DNA from 4 places in the Marinobacter sp. genome. Region 3 is predicted to be linked to each of the others. Evidence: predicted binding sites of a transcription regulator. Region 3 holds the regulator's gene; each other region holds the start of a gene.
The links. The regulator LexA, encoded in region 3, represses DNA repair genes until DNA is damaged. The targets are predictions, from matches to a motif close to CTGTNTNNNNANACAG.
Positions count from the first base shown of each region.

Region 1 (3,241 bases), 1.1 Mb from region 3:
CGATGATTAGGCAGGGCTTTCAGGTCTTCCCTGAGCTTCTTCATTCGGCGATATACTCGAGCAACACGGGCTTTCATTCCCCATTCTCGCATGACCCTCGCAACCCGATTCTCACCCACAATCAGGCCCTCTTTACGAAGAGCCTGATAGACTCTGGGGCTGCCATAACGGCCCTTACTGCCGTCATAGACTCTGCGGATCTTCAAGAGCAAATCAGCATTCTCAGCAGCTCTCTGGCCGGGCTTGCGGTTTGCCCAGGCGTAGTAGCCAGACCGCGAGATGTTCAGGTGACGACACAGCGACTTTACTCCGTGCTGTCCCCGGTGTTTCCAGACGAATCTGAACGCTTCCGTCGTTCCTCTGCCTGAAAACGTTGAAACTTTTTTAGGATGTCATTTTCCTCCTGAAGCTCCGCTATCCGGCGTTTCAGACGATTGATCTCATCCCGTTCCTTCAATAGCTCTTTGGCGCCCGCTGGTGCTTTCTTGACCCGCTTCATGGCGAACTTCCCTTCCCGGTATTCCTTTCGCCAGCGTGACAGCATGAAGGGGTGAATATCCAGCGCCTCGGCCACCCCTTTTACACTTCGGTGGGGCTGGTAGCTCCACTCCACCGCTTTGACTTTGAACTCAATGCTGTACCTTTGGGTCTTCTTCCCCGTGTTCATTGCAGGCATCGTTCTTCTCCTGTTGAGGAGTTATCGATGCGTGTCTACTGAAGTGGGGGAAGTGCAGCGTCCCGTTGACCGCCTTGTTAGCGTCTTTGAATCGGGATAGCATACTTGTATCGTCACTTGCGGAGGCCTCATGACTACCGAAACATTAGACCACCTACGCTCCCAGATTTCGACTCTCTCCGAGTCGGAGCGTGCAGCGCTGGCTCGGGAGCTAATCATGAGCCTGGACGGCCCTCGTGACGACTCAGTCGAACAGGCTTGGAACGATGAAATTGTTCGCCGTGTGTCCAAGGTCAAAAGCGGAAAAGCCACGTTGCTCAGCCGTGAAGAATTTCGATCAAAGATGCGAGCAAAGTTAGGCCAGTAACAGTGCGAACAGTAAGGATACTGGAAGAGGCCTCGCAGGAAGCAATAGAGGCGGCAGCATGGTATGAATATGAGCAGCCTGGACTCGGAGCCGAGTTTTTTGCTGCTGTTGATGCTGCCATCGACGTTATTGAAGAAGACTTCATTCCCTTATCACTTCTCCCGCAAGAAGCCGGCGATACCGGTGCGAGGCGCTTGATTCTGGAGCGTTTCCCATACGATATAGTCGCCATTGAGCTTCCAGAAGGAGCTGTAGTCATTGCCGTTGCTCACCACTCCCGAAAACCTGGCTATTGGCGGAAACGCATTAAGCCCTAACGCCCGCCATCATCGGTGACAAAATCCCAGCGAAGCGGAGGTTTTGGCATTCGGCGCATGGTCTGGTTATGTGCTACTTCAGGCTGCAACAAGCTTCTTCACGTTGAGCTCTTTGCGATGTTGTTCGGCATGCCAGAGTGCATATTGCGACTGCTATTTCAGCCAGCTTTTTGCCGAAGTATCGAAAGCAATAGAGAGCCTGATGGTGGGGCGGATCAGGAACTGGAAACTGTCGATGGGACAGCGACGGAAACCAGGTTCCGCCGCAGTTCGGGTTATTGCATGTCGTTGAACGCAGCGTCGGTTCTCGCTGCCAGGATAAAGTCGTTTTTGTGCAGGCCGCCGATTTCGTGGCTCCACCAGCTGACTGCGACTTTGCCGTACTCCAGCACAATCACAGGGTGGTGGTCTTCCTCTTCGGCGAGTTCGCCAATCTTGTTGGTGAACTCCAAAGCTTTTATAAAGTTTTTGAGCTTGTAGACCTTGTGAAGCTGTTCTTCACCGTCAATTTCCAGAATTTCCCAGTCTGGAACATCTTTGTGCAGCTGCTGCTTTTCTTCCTCGGTGGCCTTTGGTGCGTTCGGGCTGCAGGCTTCACAGCTGTGTGCTTTCAGGTCACTCATTTCAACCTCCATGGTTGATGGCTGTACTACAAGCGTGGGTCGTGCCCTTCGCTTTATCAACCCTTCTCTTGAAATCCGGCCACTTTCAGAATACTGTATATTTAAACAGTATTTTGAGAGTTTTCATCATGAGCGAGCTTCTGAACACGCTGATGCAGGATGCCCGTGTCTGGCAGGGGCACCGCCACACCCAGACCACACAGCCGGCGGAGCCCACCGGTTACCAGGTGCTGGATAACCAGCTCGGTGGCCTGGGCTGGCCCCGGGGTGCCTTGAGCGAATGCCTGCTGGATGCACCGGGTATTGGTGAGCTGCATTTGCTTCTGCCGCTGATGCAACGGGTGTGCGAAGAAGGCAAAAGTGTGTTCTGGCTGAACCCGCCGCATACGCCCTATGCCCCTGCCCTGGCCCGGGAAGGCGTCAACCTGGACCAGGTGGTGCTGATCCATACCGACGATGAGGGCGACTTTCTGTGGACACTGGAGAACTGTCTGCGTTCACCAGTAACAGGCCTGGTCATGGCCTGGCCGGGCAAGCTGGCCTCACGGGAAGTCCGTCGCCTGCAACTGGCCGCCGAAGCCGGGAGCAATGTGTGTGTGCTGTTCCGGGAACGATGTTACGCCGGGCAGAATTCTCCGGCTGCCCTGCGGCTGGAGCTGGAACCGGGGGAGCAGCAGGATCTCAAGGTGAATGTGCTCAAGCGCCGGGGTAGCTGGCCCGGGCAGCGCTGTTCACTGGCCATGGCCCAGCGGGCCGATCTCTCCTTCCGTGAAACCACCCGGGTTGTCCGGGGCCCCTGGTCGGGTTCAACCGGGTAATAACGCTCCATGCTCTGGCTGTATCTGCATTTCCCGCACCTGGTGCTGGACCATATTCGGCGCACCCGTGAAGATGAGGGCGCCCTGGTGGTGGTTGAAGGCTCTGGCCAGAAGGTGATCCAGGCCTGCCCGGACGCCAGGAGCCAGGGTATTCGTAGCGGCATGCGCCTGAAAACCGCCATCAGCCTGGCGCCGGATCTGGGCATGGTGCGGGCCGATGAAACCCAGGAAGCCAGGATTCTGGAAGATCAGGCCCGCTGGCTGTACCGCTATGCGGCCCATATTGTGTTGGTGCCGCCCGATGGTCTGCTGGCCGAAATTGGCAGCCTTCAAAAACTGTATGGCGGGCTGCCCGCCGTTTGGCAAACCGTGGAACAGGGGCTGAATGAGCGCCAGCTGAATGCCTGGATCGGTATTGGCTATACCCCTTTGTCGGCCCG
Region 1 covers NZ_OZ245935.1:299,448-302,688, reverse strand. Annotated here, with positions in the region: partial or broken gene ACO06L_RS01360 (IS3 family transposase) at 1-320, opposite strand, end outside; gene ACO06L_RS01355 (transposase) at 305-667, opposite strand; gene ACO06L_RS01350 (addiction module protein) at 807-1,043, shown strand; gene ACO06L_RS01345 (hypothetical protein) at 1,046-1,360, shown strand; gene ACO06L_RS01340 (4a-hydroxytetrahydrobiopterin dehydratase) at 1,636-1,983, opposite strand; gene imuA (translesion DNA synthesis-associated protein ImuA) at 2,112-2,801, shown strand; gene ACO06L_RS01330 (Y-family DNA polymerase) at 2,811-3,241, shown strand, end outside.
Region 1: a site for LexA is predicted at 2,077-2,092, ahead of imuA (translesion DNA synthesis-associated protein ImuA). Genes of this name have one in related genera too.

Region 2 (3,241 bases), 1.4 Mb from region 3:
AAGGTCGTGTACAGGCTCGTAGTGAAACCCGTCGAGCAGCGCTGAAACCGCTTGCTGTCGCTGACGGACGATCTCCACATCCCGCAGCGGGCGGTTCAGCCAGCGCCGAAGCTCCCGGCCACCCATGGCGGTGGCGGTGCGGTCCATCACCCAGGCCAGGGTGTACTGGTGGCCGCCCATCAGGTTGGTGTCGATTTCCAGGTTGCGGCGACTGGCGGCATCCAGAATCACCGCTTCATCCCGACGCTCGCGGGTCAGCTTGCGAATATGGGGCAGGGCGGTGCGCTGGGTTTCCTTGGCGTACTGCAGCAGACAACCGGCGGCACAGACCGCCAGGTTCAGGTCTTCGCAGCCGAATCCGGTCAGGTCTCGCACCTGCAGCTGTTGGGTAATCACCCGCCGGGCGGTATCGGATTCAAACAGCCATGGGCCCTGACGGCGAATTCCGGTGAAGCCCTCCAGAATTTCCTCGTAGGGAAAGTCCTCGCTGATCAGAATTTCCGCCGGGCGCAGTCGCTGAAGTTCGCCCTGCAGGGCTTCCAGGTTCTCCAGTTCTGAAACGGCAAAACGGCCGCTGGAGATATCGAGTGAGGCAAAACCGAACTGTTCCCGGTGGTTAAAGATGGCAACCAGCAGGTTGTCCCGGCGATCCTCCAGGTAGGCATCGTCGCTCAGGGTGCCAGGGGTGACGATCCGTACCACCTGACGGTCAACCGGTCCCTTGCTGGTAGCCGGGTCACCAATCTGTTCGCAGATGGCGATGGATTGACCTGCCCGAACCAGCCGGGCAATGTAGCCCTCAGAAGAATGATAGGGGATGCCCGCCATGGGGATCGGGTTGCCTCCGGACTGGCCCCGGGCGGTGAGGGTGATGTCCATCAGCTCCGCCGCCTTCTTGGCGTCTTCGTAGAACAGCTCGTAGAAATCCCCCATGCGGTAGAACACCAGTTCGTTGGGGTGCTGGCCCTTGATCTTCAGGTACTGCTGCATCATGGGCGTGTGCTTGGAAAGATCGGTCTGAGCTGCTGACATGAACGGGTCCGGGTAGCCTTGCTTTGGATGAAGGCGTGAATTGTAAGAAAATAACCGCCGCGATGAAATGAAGGAGGTCATTATGCTGGCCAGCGATCAGGAATTGGAAGAGGCAGGCAATCGCCTTGGTGAACGACTGCTGCGAACCGGCCGTACTGTCGCTACGGCGGAAAGTTGCACCGGCGGCTGGGTTGCCAAGGTACTGACCGACCGGGCCGGGTCCTCGGCTTACGTGCTTGGCGGGCTGGTAACCTACAGCAATGAGGCCAAGCAGGGGTTGCTGGGCGTGACCCGGAAGTCGCTGGATGAACATGGGGCGGTCAGCGAACCGGTGGTGCGGGAAATGGTGGCCGGTGCCCTGGTGGCGACAGACGCGGACGTTGCCGTGGCCATCAGCGGTGTAGCCGGGCCCGGAGGTGGCAGCGAGGACAAGCCTGTGGGCACAGTCTGGTTTGCCTGGGGTAGCAGTCCGGCCTCCACCGTGGCGGTGGTAAAGCACTTTGATGGTGATCGTGAGCAGGTTCGCCGACAAGCCGTTCTCTTTGCCCTTCAAGGGGTTAACGATTTTGTGGGCGAACTCTGACGGCTTTCACATCCGAGGGGGTTGGTCTCCTCTGCGGGTTATGTTTTAATACTGTTCAAATATACAGGGAATTGACTGTTTAAGCTGTACGGATTCCCGATCCACTATTTCGCTGCCGGCCTTTATCTGAGGTTGGTGGCCCGGGCGACAGAGGGTTTGCACTGATGGAAGACAACCGCAAGAAAGCATTGAGCGCAGCACTTGGGCAGATCGAGCGCCAGTTTGGCAAGGGCGCTGTCATGAAAATGGGCGATCAGCCCCGTGAAGCCATTCCTGCGGTCTCCACCGGTTCCCTGGGGCTGGATGTAGCCCTGGGTATCGGTGGTCTTCCCTATGGTCGGATCTGCGAAATCTACGGTCCGGAGAGTTCCGGTAAGACCACGCTCACCCTGCAGGTGATTGCAGAAGCCCAGAAAGCCGGCAAAACCTGTGCGTTTGTGGATGCCGAGCACGCTCTCGATCCGGTGTATGCCGAGAAGCTGGGCGTCAACGTGGATGAGCTGCTGGTTTCCCAGCCGGATACCGGTGAGCAGGCCCTGGAAATCGCCGATATGCTGGTGCGCTCCAACGCGGTAGACGTGATCATCGTGGACTCCGTGGCGGCCTTGACCCCGAAAGCGGAGATTGAGGGTGAAATGGGCGACAGCCACGTTGGTCTGCAGGCGCGACTGATGTCCCAGGCGCTGCGAAAACTGACGGGTAACGTCAAACACGCCAACTGCCTGATGATCTTCATCAACCAGATCCGTATGAAAATCGGGGTGATGTTCGGCTCGCCCGAAACCACGACCGGTGGTAACGCCCTGAAATTCTATTCTTCCGTTCGTCTTGATATCCGCCGCATCGGCGCCGTGAAAGACGGCGATGAGGTGGTTGGTAACGAGACCCGCGTTAAAGTGGTCAAGAACAAGGTTTCACCACCGTTTAAACAGGCCGAGTTCCAGATCATGTACGGCAAGGGCATCTACCACATGGCGGAAGTTCTGGATATGGGCGTTAAGGAAGGCTTTGTTGACAAGTCCGGGGCCTGGTACGCCTACAACGGCGACAAGATCGGCCAGGGCAAGGCCAACGCCTGCAAGTTCCTGGAAGAAAACATGGACATTGCCAATGAGATTGAGGCCAAGGTTCGCGATAAGCTGATGCCCAAGCCGGTCTCCAAGAAAGAGGCTGAAGAAGCGCCCGCCGAAGCGAACGGCGAGCTGCTCTAACCCTTCCTGAGCAATACCAGGCGCGGCAGGTGGCAATGTAAACCTTCCGCGCCATCCCCACACTCGACTTTCTTTTCAGGTATTAGCCTTTCTTCCAATTCTCTCCTGAAGTGGCCTGGTTCAGCGCCGATGTCGATTTCCAGGCGCCTGAGGTAGTCCTCGCCACCAGCTTGTTGTAGCTGGCTTTTGATCCACCTCCGGTATTTCATTCGACGATAGAGATTCTGTAGATTTTTGCTGTTGAGAAAACGCATCGACTTCTCCTCCTCTTAACTGTCTGGTTCATACTAAGCAGAAGTCGTTGCAGGGTATCGGTTCAGAATGTTCAAAAATTCTCGTAACAGATCATTCATTTTCACCTCTGTGCTGCTCAAAAAATAGACATCTGTGTTTGCTGCCTCTTCCGTCGGTTTGA
Region 2 covers NZ_OZ245935.1:28,208-31,448, forward strand. Annotated here, with positions in the region: gene mutS (DNA mismatch repair protein MutS) at 1-1,032, opposite strand, end outside; gene pncC (nicotinamide-nucleotide amidase) at 1,115-1,615, shown strand; gene recA (recombinase RecA) at 1,780-2,826, shown strand; gene ACO06L_RS00155 (hypothetical protein) at 2,823-3,080, opposite strand.
Region 2: a site for LexA is predicted at 1,667-1,682, ahead of recA (recombinase RecA). Genes of this name have one in related genera too.

Region 3 (3,241 bases):
TGCGCCAGCCCTCCGGAGGTGTGGCAAGACCTCCCGTCCACTCTGGAATGCTGCCTGAACGGTTGCCTTCCCTCTCGGCTCCAACCGGCGTGAGGTCGCCACCCAGCCGCTCGGCTTCGGCGGTCGTGACTTTGGACAGAGCCTGTCCAGAAAAACCGAAAAAAACCAGGGCGACACCTGCAACGATGTGGCTTCGCATCCCTTACACCTCCAGAAATTCATGCTGTTGGGTAGCCGCAACGATCAGAACTCGCACAGCCGGGCGCCTTTTTGCCAAATTCAAACGGTCGTTTCAAGTGAATGTTTGTATTTTATTGTGAAACCTGTCTGCACAGACAGTTGAAGAAATTTGCCACCGAAAATGGTATAGTGGCGAATTAATTTTCCGGGGTTACACCCGCGCTGGGGGATTGAAGGTATTCCATGGCCTCGCAATGGCACTCACTGGTTTCGCAAAAGCTCTTTCTCGCCCGCACCCTGCTGGGGCAACTGGACCGGCCAACCGTCGAGGCTGAAGGGCAATCTCCTAACGAAGCAGAACAGGCCTTGCGTAGAGAGGCAGCGATTCAAGGAGCGATTGAACTCCTCCTCAGATCCCGGAAATTATTGCTGGTGATGATCGCCAGGCTGTACCAGAAAAAGTCCGAAGAACCTGCAACTCTGGATGAACTGGCCTCTCTGATCGGACCGGAACCGAATGAAATAGGTCGGCTGAGAGAGCTGGAACAGCGCTCGGGAAGCTGGTGGAACCACATGGAACAACTGGAACGCTCACAGAGCCGACCACCGGCGACCAAAAAAACCGTCAGCGCGGAGAACATCATTGCGGTGTCCGCCGATTCCGGCCCGGATCGATCCGCGACGGCGTTGCTGAAAACACTGAATGCCGTCAAACATTTTGCCGACGATCTGGAAGACCAGCACAGCGAGTGGTAAATCACTCCAATCGCCTGCTTTCCAGATCGTTTTAACTTGAAGGTTTACTGAATGTCACCATCGTTTTTTGAAATCGTGCAACTGACCAACGGCGATTACGCCCTGCGCCGCATTGATGATGACAGTGCGCCGCTGGTAAAGATCTCTTTCTCGGAAGAAGCCCGGGAAATGATGGAAGACCGTGATATGTCCGTCGCCAAAGCAATGATCGCCGCAGGCATTGAGGCTGTGGGCAATGTTGCCCACGATATCGACTGGGAAGATGACGAATTGGACGCTTCAGACGCCCAGCCCTCCTACACTCTCCACTGAGCGACTAACGCTGCCTGAGAACGACCCCGTGACTGCTGCCTTCGGCAGAAGCTTTTTGCAGGGATTCCAGGGCAGCTCGCCCCAGTTTACGGGTCCACATGACCACCGCATGGCACGTACCCGCGCTGAGGGCTCGCTCGGCCAGCTCCTGAGCTGGATAGTCCGGTGTTGAACGAAGCACCAGCAACTCGCCAGCCACGATCCCATGCATTTTTTGCCACTTGCTGACCAATGCCTGAGGCGGGTCGATCCAGGCCAGCCAACGCTTTTCCTGGTTCAGTTGGGTCAGCATGGGCAGCAGCAGCTGGAAGTTTTCTACCTGGCCCTCCGGCAGGATAATTTCCGTTACGTTGCCGGCGACCTTGGCTTCGGTGGGTTCCGGAGAACGTCGGGCGCGAATGACAGAACGTCGCTCGCGGGCGGCGGTTGCCGGCACTGAACAGGACAGAGCATTAGGATTGTAGGCCAGATTCTGATTAAAGCTCATTTGTTCCATAATTCACCCGTTTTCAATCTATCTGAGGCTATCCGGACTGATCAGTGCAGATCAGAGCGGCGGATAACACCGACACCCAGACCTTCGATGAACAATTCCTGCTCTGTCAGGTCTACTTCGATGGGTTCGAATTCTTCGTTCTCGGCAATCAGGTAGACTTTCGAGCCTTCCTTACGGAAACGCTTTACCGTGACCTCATCGCCAACCCGGGCAACGACCACCTGGCCATTGTGAACATCCTGTGTGCTGTGCACCGCCAGCAAGTCGCCATCAAGAATGCCAATATCCTTCATGCTCATGCCCCGAACCCGCAACAGGTAGTCTGCCGAGGGCGAGAAGAACTCAGGCCGGAGAGTGCAGTGATCCTCAATGTGCTCCTGGGCGAGGATCGGACTACCGGCCGCAACCTGCCCGATAACCGGCAAACCCAGATCTTCTTCAGCCTCAGGCAGACGGATACCGCGGCTGGCCCCGGGCACCATCTCGATGGCCCCTTTACGAGCCAGCGCGCGAAGATGCTCCTCTGCTGCATTGGCCGAACGGAAACCCAGTTCCGCCGCGATTTCAGCGCGAGTTGGCGGATAGCCGGTCTCATCGACGTATCGGCGTATGATATCCAGTACCTGTGACTGCCTTGCTGTCAGCTTCATCAAGCTACTCCGCTATATCGGGGCCTGGGCCGGAATTCGCTTTCCGGAAAAACCGCACCGGGCGCCCTGTTTTTTTATACAGTAAACTGACTATATACAGTGTTTTATCCAGTGTAAAGTCAGGCCCATGATTTTCTTGCATTCGCTTAACGATGATGATCTCCAGCCGTGTGATATGGTTAACGCACGAGTCCTCACGAATCAGGGAGCACCATGACCCAAGCCAGTGCCTGCAGGATGCCTGACATCCTGAAGACAAACGAAGGGAAGGAACGCCGGGTTGGCGTCGAGATCGAGCTATCCGGCCTGGGCTACGATGAGCTGGTCACATTGGCCGCCAAACTATTGAAAGGTACCCCGGTACTCCAGTCACGGTACGTGACAGCACTGCAGACAGAACTCGGCGAATTCACGGTGGAGCTTGATTCCGACCCTATCAAGGATCTGGATTTGACCGATGGGCGACTTCCTGAATCGATCAGGGAACTGGGTGGCCAGGCGATGGATGTGATTGATGCGGCCGCAGAGCGTGTTGTGCCCCTGGAAATCATCAGTCCACCCCTGCCATTTTCCAGCCTGGATGCCATCGAATCTCTCGTTGACGACCTCAGGAAGGCCGGTGCGCTGGGCAGCCGGGATGCCATCTATTTTGCCTTCGGACTGCAGCTGAACCCGGAACTGCCGGATCTCAGCCCGGAGACATTGGTCCGCTACTTTCAGGCGTTTGCTGCGCTGTACGACTGGCTCAAGCACCGGCATCAACTGGATGTCAGCCGCAAATTCACGACCTACATCGAACCCTGGCATGGTCGCTACACCGAGCTTCTGATGGAAGATAACTACCAGC
Region 3 covers NZ_OZ245935.1:1,392,673-1,395,913, forward strand. Annotated here, with positions in the region: gene ACO06L_RS06320 (DUF1329 domain-containing protein) at 1-199, opposite strand, end outside; gene ACO06L_RS06325 (DUF6586 family protein) at 424-936, shown strand; gene ACO06L_RS06330 (hypothetical protein) at 988-1,248, shown strand; gene ACO06L_RS06335 (cell division inhibitor SulA) at 1,253-1,744, opposite strand; gene lexA (transcriptional repressor LexA) at 1,786-2,397, opposite strand; gene ACO06L_RS06345 (amidoligase family protein) at 2,608-3,241, shown strand, end outside.

Region 4 (3,241 bases), 960 kb from region 3:
GAAGTCTTCACCACCGAGGAAGGTGTCACCGTTGGTGGCCAGAACCTCGAACTGGTGCTCACCGTCCACATCGGCAATTTCGATGATGGACAGGTCAAAGGTACCACCCCCCAGGTCATATACAGCCACGGTGCGGTCGCCGCTCTTCTTGTCCAGGCCATAAGCCAGGGCAGCCGCGGTCGGCTCGTTGATAATCCGCTTCACTTCCAGACCGGCAATCTTGCCTGCATCCTTGGTAGCCTGACGCTGGCTGTCGTTGAAGTAGGCCGGCACGGTGATAACCGCTTCGGTCACTTTCTCACCCAGGTAGTCTTCTGCAGTCTTCTTCATTTTCTTGAGAACTTCTGCAGACACCTGCGGCGGCGCCATCTTCTCGCCCTTCACCTCTACCCAGGCGTCACCGTTGTCCGCCTTGGCGATTTTGTACGGCACCATCTTGATGTCTTTCTGAACCACGTCGTCTTCAAAACGACGACCGATCAGACGCTTGATGGCGTAAAGGGTGTTGTGCGGGTTGGTTACAGCCTGGCGCTTGGCTGACTGGCCAACCAGGGTCTCGCCATCGTCTGTGTAGGCGATGATGGACGGGGTGGTGCGATCACCCTCGGCGTTTTCAATAACCTTCACCTTATCGCCATCCATGATGGCAACACAGGAGTTGGTCGTTCCCAGATCGATACCGATAATTTTGCTCATTGAGTCACTCCGATTCTTCTGAATGCTTTCCCGGAGGGCATTTGCCTCCGCTGTCGCTATTTACTGGCTATATTGGCGCTTTAATCGGCTTTTCAAGCCTGCTCATCAATTTTTGGTGCATCTTCCGCTTTGGCGACCACCACCATGGCCGGCCGCACAACACGACCATTCAGCAGATACCCTTTCTGAACCACGGCAACCACGCTGTTCGGCTCGGCATCCGGCGCAGGCACCATGGACATGGCTTCATGATGCTGGGGATCGAACGGTTCGCCCACAGGGTTGATCTGCTCAACATTGAATTTCTTCAGGCTGGACATGAACAGACTCAGAGTCATCTCCACGCCTTCGCGAATGGAGGCAACCAGCTCGCCTGATTCCTCGTGACCCTCGGTGCTCTCAACCGCCTTTTCAAGACTGTCTGCAACCGGCAGCAGCTCCTTAACGAACTTTTCCAGGGCAAACTTGTGAGCTTTCTCCACGTCAATCTCGGCGCGGCGCCGAACGTTCTGCATCTCCGCCTGGGAGCGCAACATCTGCTCCTGGAACTCCTGAACCTGGGCCTTGAGCGCTTCTACTTCCGAGCCTTCACCCTCGCCAGCCTCTGCTTCAGCAGACTGGGCTTCCTCTTTAGCAGCCTCGAGGGCTTCGTTCAGTTCCTCGTGCTCATTCCGGTTCTCGTCAGTGCTCATGACTACTCCTGATTATTCTGAAGCGGCCCGCTGTCAGTGGCCGGTTAAACATGGGCTCCGGCCGCGGCGAGCCGGAAAATGTCGTTGCGAACGGATATGGGGCCCGCTCTTCAGGTTTCAACCACCAATGCCTGCAATCCTGAAGAAAATCCCCTCAACAGGTTTGCAAACAGCAAAAACCCTGTATATATTCACAGTAACTGTATACACAAACAGTGTTTTGCCGGTCTCAGGAAGAACGCGGAGGGTATCTGCATGCTGACTCAACTTACGGTTTCCAATTACGCCATCGCCGAACGGGTGGAACTCCAGTTCAGCAAGGGGATGACAGCGCTCACCGGCGAGACCGGCGCCGGCAAATCCATCGTGCTGGACGCTCTCGGGCTGGCCATGGGGGGGCGCGCAGATGCCGGCGCGGTTCGTCATGGCGCCAAGCGCGCCGATATCACAGCCACCTTCGACGTATCTGACATTCCCGAGGCCAGCACCTGGCTGGCAGAGCATGAGCTGGATGACGAGAACGACTGCATTCTGCGCCGGGTAATCAGCAAAGATGGCCGCTCCCGCGCCTACATCAATGGCCAACCCTGCCCGCTGAACCATTTGAAGGAACTCGGCGGGTTACTGATGGACATTCACAGCCAGCACCAACATCAGTCCCTGCTGCGCAAGGAAACCCACCGCAAGCTGGTGGACGAGTTTGCCGGCGTTGAGGCTCTGGCCGCCGACACCCGCGAAGCCTGGAAAACCTGGAACCAGATCCGCCAACGGCTGACCGAGCGCCGGCAGAATGCCGATGAAGCGGAGGCCAAGCTGCAACTGCTGCGTTACCAGGTGGAAGAACTGGACCGCCTGGCACTGGAAGACGGCGAGCAAGAACAGCTGGAACGGGAACAGGCCCAACTGAGCCAGGCAGACACAGTTCTGCACAACAGCCACCAGGCGGCCCTGTTTTGCACGGAAGATGAAACCAGCGCGGCTGATCTGGTTCGCCAGGCACTGCAACAACTGGAACAGCTTCCCGTGGATGTGCCTGCACTGGCCGACACCATCCAGATGCTGAACGAAGCCCAGATCCAGATCAGCGAGGCCGGCGACAACCTGCGCCACTTTGTCGAAGACTATGAGGCCGACCCGGCACGTCTGTCGGAAGTGGAAGAGCGGCTGAGCGCCATTTACCAGATGGCCCGCAAGCATCGGATCACACCCGAGGAATTACCGGAATTGCATCAGCGCCTGAGCGTCGAGCTGGCCGAACTGGACGGCGGCGAAGGCAGCCTGGAACAACTGGAAGCAGAGCTGGAAAGCCAGCGGGCACGCTTCGATGAACTGGCCGGCAAGCTTTCGGAGGCTCGAGCCACGGCGGCTGCCGAGCTGGACCAACGGGTCGCAGCCGAGCTTGCCCAGTTGAGCATGCCCAACATGCAGTTCATTACCCATCTGAATCGGAACAGCGGCGAGGAGCCGGCACCCCACGGGCTGGAAGAGATTGAATTCCTGGTCAGCGCCAATCCGGGCCAGCCGGCTCGACCCTTGGCCAAAGTGGCCTCCGGCGGTGAATTGTCGCGGATCAGTCTTGCCATTCAGGTGGTGGTTGCCCAGACCTCAACCACGCCCACCCTGGTCTTCGACGAAGTGGATGTCGGCATTGGCGGTGGTACGGCCGAAGTAGTTGGCCGACTACTTCGAACCCTTGGCAGCAACGGACAAGTACTTTGCGTGACCCACCTGCCGCAAGTGGCAGCTCAGTGCCACCAGCACCTGTTTGTAAGCAAGTTTACCGAACAGGATGCAACCTTCTCGAAAATCGAGACGCTGGATGACCAGGGCAGAATCAGTGAAGTAGCGCGAAT
Region 4 covers NZ_OZ245935.1:2,350,741-2,353,981, forward strand. Annotated here, with positions in the region: gene dnaK (molecular chaperone DnaK) at 1-696, opposite strand, end outside; gene grpE (nucleotide exchange factor GrpE) at 789-1,388, opposite strand; gene recN (DNA repair protein RecN) at 1,644-3,241, shown strand, end outside.
Region 4: a site for LexA is predicted at 1,589-1,604, ahead of recN (DNA repair protein RecN). Genes of this name have one in related genera too.